2 regions of the Lysinibacillus sp. FSL L8-0126 genome follow, and region 2 is predicted to be linked to the other one. Evidence: riboswitches for the same ligand, from Rfam matches in the RefSeq annotation. Region 2 holds a riboswitch; the other holds the start of a gene.
What was found. Region 2 has a riboswitch for thiamine pyrophosphate ahead of thiM (hydroxyethylthiazole kinase). Riboswitches for the same ligand answer to the same signal wherever they lie in the genome.
Positions count from the first base shown of each region.

Region 1: another riboswitch for thiamine pyrophosphate. It lies ahead of thiT (energy-coupled thiamine transporter ThiT); the one in region 2 lies ahead of thiM (hydroxyethylthiazole kinase).

Region 1 is NZ_CP152028.1:2,203,226-2,207,372, reverse strand. It holds gene MHI34_RS10720 (polyphosphate kinase) at 1-640, opposite strand, end outside; gene MHI34_RS10715 (hypothetical protein) at 839-1,552, shown strand; gene map (type I methionyl aminopeptidase) at 1,586-2,341, opposite strand; gene thiT (energy-coupled thiamine transporter ThiT) at 2,503-3,063, opposite strand; TPP riboswitch at 3,200-3,307, opposite strand; gene MHI34_RS10700 (DUF4870 domain-containing protein) at 3,435-3,758, shown strand; gene MHI34_RS10695 (hypothetical protein) at 3,814-3,936, shown strand; gene MHI34_RS10690 (SMC family ATPase) at 3,978-4,147, opposite strand, start outside.
Region 2 is NZ_CP152028.1:2,733,050-2,737,196, forward strand. It holds gene thiE (thiamine phosphate synthase) at 1-509, opposite strand, end outside; gene thiD (bifunctional hydroxymethylpyrimidine kinase/phosphomethylpyrimidine kinase) at 499-1,323, opposite strand; gene thiM (hydroxyethylthiazole kinase) at 1,311-2,078, opposite strand; TPP riboswitch at 2,171-2,268, opposite strand; gene MHI34_RS13460 (acyl--CoA ligase) at 2,459-4,060, shown strand.

The DNA.
Region 1 (4,147 bases), 530 kb from region 2:
CAACTAAAATCCATGGAGCATCCTTTTTATCTGTCTTGTCAAACATTGCATTCGCCGCTTCAATATATTGTGGTGATTTTTCTCGATTCCGCCAATCCTCGTCTGTTAGCTTCCAAGATTTATAAGGGTTTTCTTCACGTTCTTTAAAGCGTTTTAATTGCTCTTCATCTGAAACATGTAGCCAGAACTTAATAATTATGTAATCTCCCGCAGTTAAAATTTTCTCGAAATTATTAATTTCTTCATACGCACGAGACCATTCATCCTTTGTTGCAAAGCCTTCGATACGCTCTACTAGTACACGTCCATACCATGAGCGGTCGAAAATAGCGATTTGTCCATGCTGCGGTAATTTTCTCCAGAATCTTTGTAAATAGTTATAGCGTAATTCATGTGGCTGTGGAGCTGAGATAGGGTGTACCACATAACCGCGCGGATCTACACGTTCAATCAATCGTTTGATCGCGCCACCTTTACCAGCAGCATCCATTCCTTCAAATACTAAGATTAAACCTATTTTGTTTTTTAGTAAAAACTGCTGTGCATTTAACATTTCATATTGGAGTACTTTTAATTTCTTTTTATACATCTTTTTATCTAGTTCAATGGATAGGTCTAGGTTTTTCAAATTTTGTGCCATGAAACTTCACTCCTTTTGGTTGGATATTCTTATTGTACTAAAGAAATATATGGATGCCTATTGAGATGGTAAATTGTAGATATTACGAGCAAAACAACACGATACATTGTTGAAAGTTTCCGTTATAATAAAAATAGTGACAGCACTATACTTATTTGTCTTTTCCCTATAAAATCTAACACGAAGGGAGAGGAAAACATGCCTCGGTTTATCTTGATGACAATTTCTTATCTTGTCTCACTCATCCTAACCTTTTCATCCTTTTTCGTGAATATCAACGGTCAATCTATGCTAGAAATCGCTAATCGCTTTTCTGTAGTATTTGCACCAGTTAGTGTAAGTCATGTAATTTGGATTCTTATTTATTTTTTACTCGGTTATTGGTTAGTTATGAATATCAAAAAGACAACTATGAAACAGTCTGCGCTTTTTAGCTGCATAAATATATTGCAAGCATTGATGATATACGTATGGCATCATGAGTTATTTATTGTTTCACTTGGCATTACATTACTCTTAGTCTTGTATTTATTTATGTTGTATAATACGTACCCTCTTCATGACAAAGCAATGTCGGGTCGTATTCCTTTCTCCATTTATTTTGCATGGATGACATTTATTTTTATTACGAATATCAGTTTTACGTTAACGGCTTATGGTTGGAACGGCTTTGGTCTTAGTACGCCTCTTTGGGCAGTAATTTTGCTGACATTAGGTGGAGCACTTGCGCTACATATCCGTTTCCATCACTTTGATATTTTGTTTCCTAGTGTTTTTATTTGGGCTTATATAGGAATCGCCTTACATAATGGTTTTGATGAGCTACTTGTCACTACCGCCGCCTTCTTTTTATGTGGTGTTCTCTTTGTTGGTATTTTATTTATTAAAAAAAATCCTGCCTACCAAAAATAAATTGGTAAGCAGGATTTTTCATTTCATTGCATTCTATTCTTCGTCTAATGATGTTAGGATAATCGGTTTATCTTTTGTTACAATGACTGAATGTTCAATTTGAGCTACAAGTGATTTATCAGGTGTAATGAATGTCCAACCATCACCAGCTTCTACAATATGCTCTGCCTTCGCTGAGATAAACGGCTCAACCGCAAGCACCATACCTTCTTTCATAATTGTAGAATCCCATGCATCATAGTAATTTAAAATGTGATTCGGCTCATCATGTAAAGATTGACCTAAGCCATGACCAGTTAAATTCATAATAACAGTTAAGCCATTAGCATTCGCCTCACGTTCAACTGCCTTACCAATTTGATTTAATTTAGACCCAGCCTTTACCTTTGTCATTGCTCGATCAAAGGCGCTTTTGGCAACGCGACATAGCTTTTCTTTGTCCTCATAGCCATCACCAACCACAAATGAAATACCAGTGTCAGCAAAGTAGCCATTTAATGAACCAGAAACATCGATATTTACAATATCCCCTTCTTGAATAACACGTTTTCCGGGGATACCATGCGCCACTTCTTCATTGACACTAATACATGTATACCCTGGGAAATCATATTCTCCCTTTGGACCAGATATCGCGCCAGCCTCTGCAAACATACGGCCAGCAATTTCATCTAGCTCCAATGTTGTAACACCTGGTTTTGTGGCAGCTTTCATCGCTTCACGAATTTCAGCACAAATGCGTCCTATTTTTTTAAAAGCTTCAATCTCTTCTTGCGTTTTTACAATCATGTATAACGTCCCTTTCATCTAATATCTATACTTTAATATAACATAACTTGTTATGCGTATAACGATAAACGCTTTAAATATTGTATGCTTCCTTACTTTGCGAAGTGCGCAAAGAGTTATTTGCGACAAAAAAGCCCCTTCACAAATGTGAGGGGCATGTTTTATGCTTTTCTTTGCATTAATTGTGGAGCAGCTGTGAATAAAAGAACGCCTACAATTGCCGTTAAAATAGTTGCTGGTAGCATATATGTACCATTATAGATGATGGAATAGATCCATGCATTTTGATCGCCAGCATATTCTGCAAAAAATACAGCGCCAGCCGTCGTGTGGGCTGCATATCGTAAAAAGCCCGCAAGTACCGTACCTAATATAATGTAAAGTGCCATTTTTGTTTTGTTGGCATTTTTGGCAGCCGCCAACACGGGTCCACGCACAACCGCCGCTAATCCTACAACTGTGAAAGCAACACCATAATCAAGGAATCCTTGTAGCCAGTGCACAATCGTAGCACCAAACATGGTTTGCATTACACCTACGAGTAATCCAGTTGTTAGCCCAGCTACTAAGCCCCAGCGAAATGCTATTAACATAATAGGTACCATGACTAGACTAACAGAGCCACCTTGTGCCCATACTTTAAAGGAAACCTGATCAAGCACAAGACCGATTGCTGCAAATATCGCAATCTCCACAAGCATTAATAGTCTTTTTTTGTCCATATATATTCTCTCCTTTGTTCCGATGTAGGATACAAGAGCAGGAATAGAAATGCGCTGATATGTCTCTTTCTGACACCTTTTTATTCCCTCAAGAATGAAAAAACGATGCCAGGACAGAGCCTCACATCGTACTAGTGTCGGTTTCTATCCACATCCCTACGCAAGCGTTAACTTACAGGTTCAAAGAGTCAAGGCATTACGTGCCCAGTCTCAGCTGACATCATCAGCTCCCCTTGTGGTCGTTACATCTGAATTTATTTGAACATTCTCATTGTACGCAAAGGATAGAAGGATTACAACCTCTTCCATATATTATTTTTTTGAAACTTTGCTGTTTTTCATGCGTAAATATTAAAAAAGGAGGTACAACTATGGAGAACCAAAAAATTTTATCTGCCTTTAGTTATTTAAGTATTTTCTTCGCCCCTTTTATCGTCCCATTAATTGTGTACATTATTACGAAAGATAGTGACGTAAAAAGACATTCAATTCGTGCACTTATCTCTCATTTAATTCCTTTTGTTTTCGGCATTCTGTTCTTTATTGTCTTTGTTTTTTCTACATTTAATTTGGATCCAACGTCCGGCAATAATACGATGTTGATTATTTGGTTCGTTTCGTTTGCCATTTATGCCATCATCTCACTAGGAATTGTAATATGGAATATTATTCAAGCTGTTCGTGTTATTCGTTAATGTTTCATTTTTAAGCGAAACAGGTAGTAGTAATTGTAAAAGGAGCTGTTTTTGAATGAAAGTATCAAATGTTGTGAAAACCGCCGTAAAATTAGCACCTATTGTTATTCCTATCGTGAAAAAAGTAATGGCTGCAAAAAAAGGGACAACGCCTACAGCCACCCCTCGAAAAAAATAAACAGCAGGCGTATTCCCTTGTTTTGGAAATACGCCTTTTATTTATTTCACTTCAAAGTGGGTTTGACTATGTCCATTCAATGTTTTTTCTACATGTAAGACCGCTGGCATCGCTGATTTTAATTCAGGCACATGAGAAATCACGCCAATCATACGACCAGAATCCTGTAAAGCAATTAATGTATCAATTGCTTTATTCAAAGATTCCTCAT
Region 2 (4,147 bases):
ATCCCACCAATCGCTACAATCGGTAATTCAGGATAAAGATGATAAGCTTGCTGTAAAAAATTTGTACCGCATGGTGGTTGTGCATCACTTTTAGATGTTGTTGCAAAGATTGGACCAATTCCTACATAATCAGCATGATGGTCTATAGCTGTTTGTAATTCTTCCTGTGAATGTACAGAAACACCAAGTATCATGTTCCCGATTTTTTTACGTGCCATTTCAACATCTAAATCATCTTGTCCAATATGAACGCCATCGGCACCAATTCGCAAAGCGAGCTCTATATCATCGTTAACGATAAACGGTACATTATACTGCTGACAAAGTTTTTGACATTGGCGTGCAAATTGTTCATAGGCTAATCCAGTTAAGGCAAGAGACCCTTTCTCGCGAAATTGAAACATCGTAATGCCAGCTTGCAATGCCTTTTCGAGGAGATGGATGGGATTTTGTTGAAAAACATTGCCTGTCCCCATAATAAAATAAAGCTGTAAATCCTCACGTTTCATGAATAATTACCTCACAGGCTTCCTTATGCTGTTGATAAGCGAAATGATTTGTAGGTCCGTGCCCGTTGCCGATGGCTAAATCATGCATAATCGCTAATTGAATAAATTTTTTAGCTTCGATAATAGCCTCTTCCATCGCTAAACCTCGTCCAAGAAAAGCAGTGAGTGCTGCTGAAAATGTACAGCCAGTACCATGTGTATTTTTGGTTTGGATTCGTGGAGACTGCATCGAAAAAGATTGTCCATTTTTGAAAAATACATAATCAATGGCATAAAGTGGTTCTGCTAAATGCCCACCCTTTACAATGACGCATTGTACACCTAGCTGTAAAAAGCTTTGAGCCACTTGTTTCATATCCTCAAAATGGCGAATGGTTCTCCCCGTGAGAGCCTCTGCTTCGGGTATATTTGGCGTAACAATCGTAGCTAGTGGTAGTAAAGATGAGCGTAACGCCTCAATAGCTTCTTGCTGTAATAAGCTTTCTCCACCTTTTGCAATCATCACGGGATCCACAATTAGTGGTATGTTTAATTCACCGATCATGCGTGCGATGGCTTGGATAATACCAGAGGAATAAAGCATGCCTGTTTTCATTGCAGCAATCGGAAAATCTTCGACTAACGCTTGAAATTGTTTTTCCACAAACGAAATGTCAATGGGGAAAACACCTGTCACGCCTGTTGTATTTTGTGCAGTTAAAGCTGTAATAACGGAAGTGCCGAACACCTCTAATTCCTGAAATGTTTTTAAATCAGCCTGTATACCAGCACCGCCACCACTATCTGATCCAGCAATCGTCGTTACAATATGCATGATGCTTCACCATCCTTTGATAAACGATGTATAGCATTAAGCAAAGCTATTTGAAAATCACCGATATCTGCAGTGAATGCAGAAGCTAGTACCGCTGCCTTTTTATAGTAAGTGAGTGTTTCTGCTAATTGGTTGTATGGCTTGTTACCTGCGACATAGGCAGCACCACAAAGCGCACTAAGTAAACAGCCAGTACCAGTGACCTCTGTCATTTGTGGGTGGCCACCAGCTATCCACTGGCTATGCTCACCATTTGTTATAAGATCACGTTCACCTGTTACAATAACGATACAATTATATCGTTGTGCCACTAGTAATGCTTCCGTCTCCAGTGACATGGAGCCATGACCACTATCTACACCTTTCTGTTGCCAATCTACATTGGCTATAGCCGCAAGCTCACCGATATTACAGCGAATTACGGCAAATTGTATGTTTTCAAGTAAGTATTGAACGGTTTCCTTGCGATAAGTTGTAGCCCCTGCCCCAACTGGATCTAATATAACTGGAATGCCAAGTGCATTAGCTTTTTTTCCTGCTAACAGCATGGCGTTTTTGGTGCGAGTATTGAGTGTCCCGATATTAATTAATAATGCTTGTGCCATTGCTACCATTTCCTCAACCTCTTGGCTATCGTCAGCCATAACGGGCGAAGCACCTAATGCTAATAAACCATTTGCTTGGAAATTTGCCACCACATAGTTTGTGATGCAATGAATAAGTGGTTGCTGTTGACGAATTGTTTGAAATATCATTTTAATTTTAGTCCTCCTTTGTGGATGGACGTAAGCATGCAAAAAGGCTCTTTTTATGTGAAAATACACGAAAAAGAGCCTTTCATCTGAAAAAATCGATGTCTGTTGCTCCCTACGTCAGTATTAACTAACAGGTTCAAAGGGTCAGGTTTTACCTTCTCAACTCTTTCGAGTCCCCCTGCAATTTTGCTTTTAGTTGACCAAAATGTACCATACTTTTCATTTGTATTCAATAGCTAGTTTTCCTATCGACAAAACGTGACTGATGCCATATAGCTAGGTATGATAGTTGTCATGACTTTACCTAAATTAAGCGCAAACCATTGAAAATACTGAAAAAGGAGTTTTATAATGTGTCATAGCAAAAGGGGGCATTTGCCATGAAAAGACAAGATTTAGTTGCACCAGAATGGTATAACATAACAGAGGAAATTGAAAAATATGCTCAGGATGCAACGAAAAATGCTTTAATTATTTATGAAGAAAATCAAGCTGTACAATTTATTACATATGCACATTTGATGGAAAAAGCGAATCAAGCAGCACATGTTTTCACCTTACAAGGTTTAACGAAGGGTGATGTGATTTTAGTGATGGTACCACGCTCAGTGGAAGCATATATTGTTTATATTGCAGCATTAAAAGCAGGTTTAACCATCATTCCAAGCTCAGAAATGTTAAGAACAAAAGATATTGAGTATCGCATTCATCACGCCAATGCTAAAGGGGTTGTTGCCTATGAGCCCTATATTGAACAATTTGATGAAGTTGGAAATTTACAGGGCATACAGCAATTTGTCATAGGGAAAGCACATGAGCCTTGGCAGCCTTTACTAGAAAAAATGCACCATCAACCTACAACTTACATAAATCCAACTCCGATAAAAAGTACTGATAATGCATTTTTAGCCTATACAAGCGGCACAACAGGTAACCCGAAGGCAGCGGTACATACACACAGCTGGGGCTATGCTCATTTACGAACAACAGCACCACATTGGTTAGGTGTACAAGAAAATGATATTGTTTGGGCAACAGCAGCACCTGGATGGCAAAAATGGATATGGAGTCCCTTTCTCGCTACATTAGGCAGTGGTGCTACTGCATTTGTTTACAAAGGTAAATTTGATGCGGCTTCCTATTTGGCAATGCTTGAAAAATTCAAAATCAATGTATTATGCTGTACACCAACTGAATATCGTTTTATGGCATCACTTGAAAATTTACACGCATATGATTTACATGCAATTCGCCAAGCTGTATCAGCAGGTGAACCATTAAATAGTGAGGTTATCAACGTATTTTCAGAAACATTCCATTTACAAGTGCGAGATGGCTATGGTCAAACGGAAAATACATTACTTGTTGGTACAATGGTAGGGATGGAGGCGCGAGTTGGCTCAATGGGAAAACCTACTCCTGGCAACACCGTTAATATTATTAACGATTTCGGCAATCCTGTTGCAGTGGGAGAGGTGGGTGATATTGCTGTTCATCGTGAAACACCAGCTCTCTTTAAAAAATATTTAAATGATCCTGAACGTACAAATTTACAATTCCGTGGTGATTGGTATATAACAGGAGATCGTGCCTACAAAGATGAAGATGGCTACTTTTGGTTTGAGGGTCGAGGAGATGATGTCATTATCTCCTCGGGTTATACAATTGGTCCCTTTGAAGTAGAGGATGCTTTGATGAAGCATCCAACTGTGAAAGAAGCTGCTGTCATTGCCAGTCCAGATAAAGTTCGAGGAAATATTGTAAAGGCATTTATTGTTCTTCGTAATGGTGAAATTGGTGATGAAACACTTATTCAAACACTTCAAAGTCATGTGAAATCATTGACTGCCCCATATAAATATCCACGTGCTATTGAATTTGTCGAAGAGCTACCCAAAACATCCTCTGGAAAAATTCGACGAGTTGAATTACGACAACAAGAAACAAAGCAATGCCATTCATCATCATTTCCTAGGAAATAATGTCGAAAATCAAAGTTCATGCAAAGGTATGGACTTTGATTTTTTTTATTTTTTTAGGTAAGGTAATATGAGGAAATAAATAGCAAC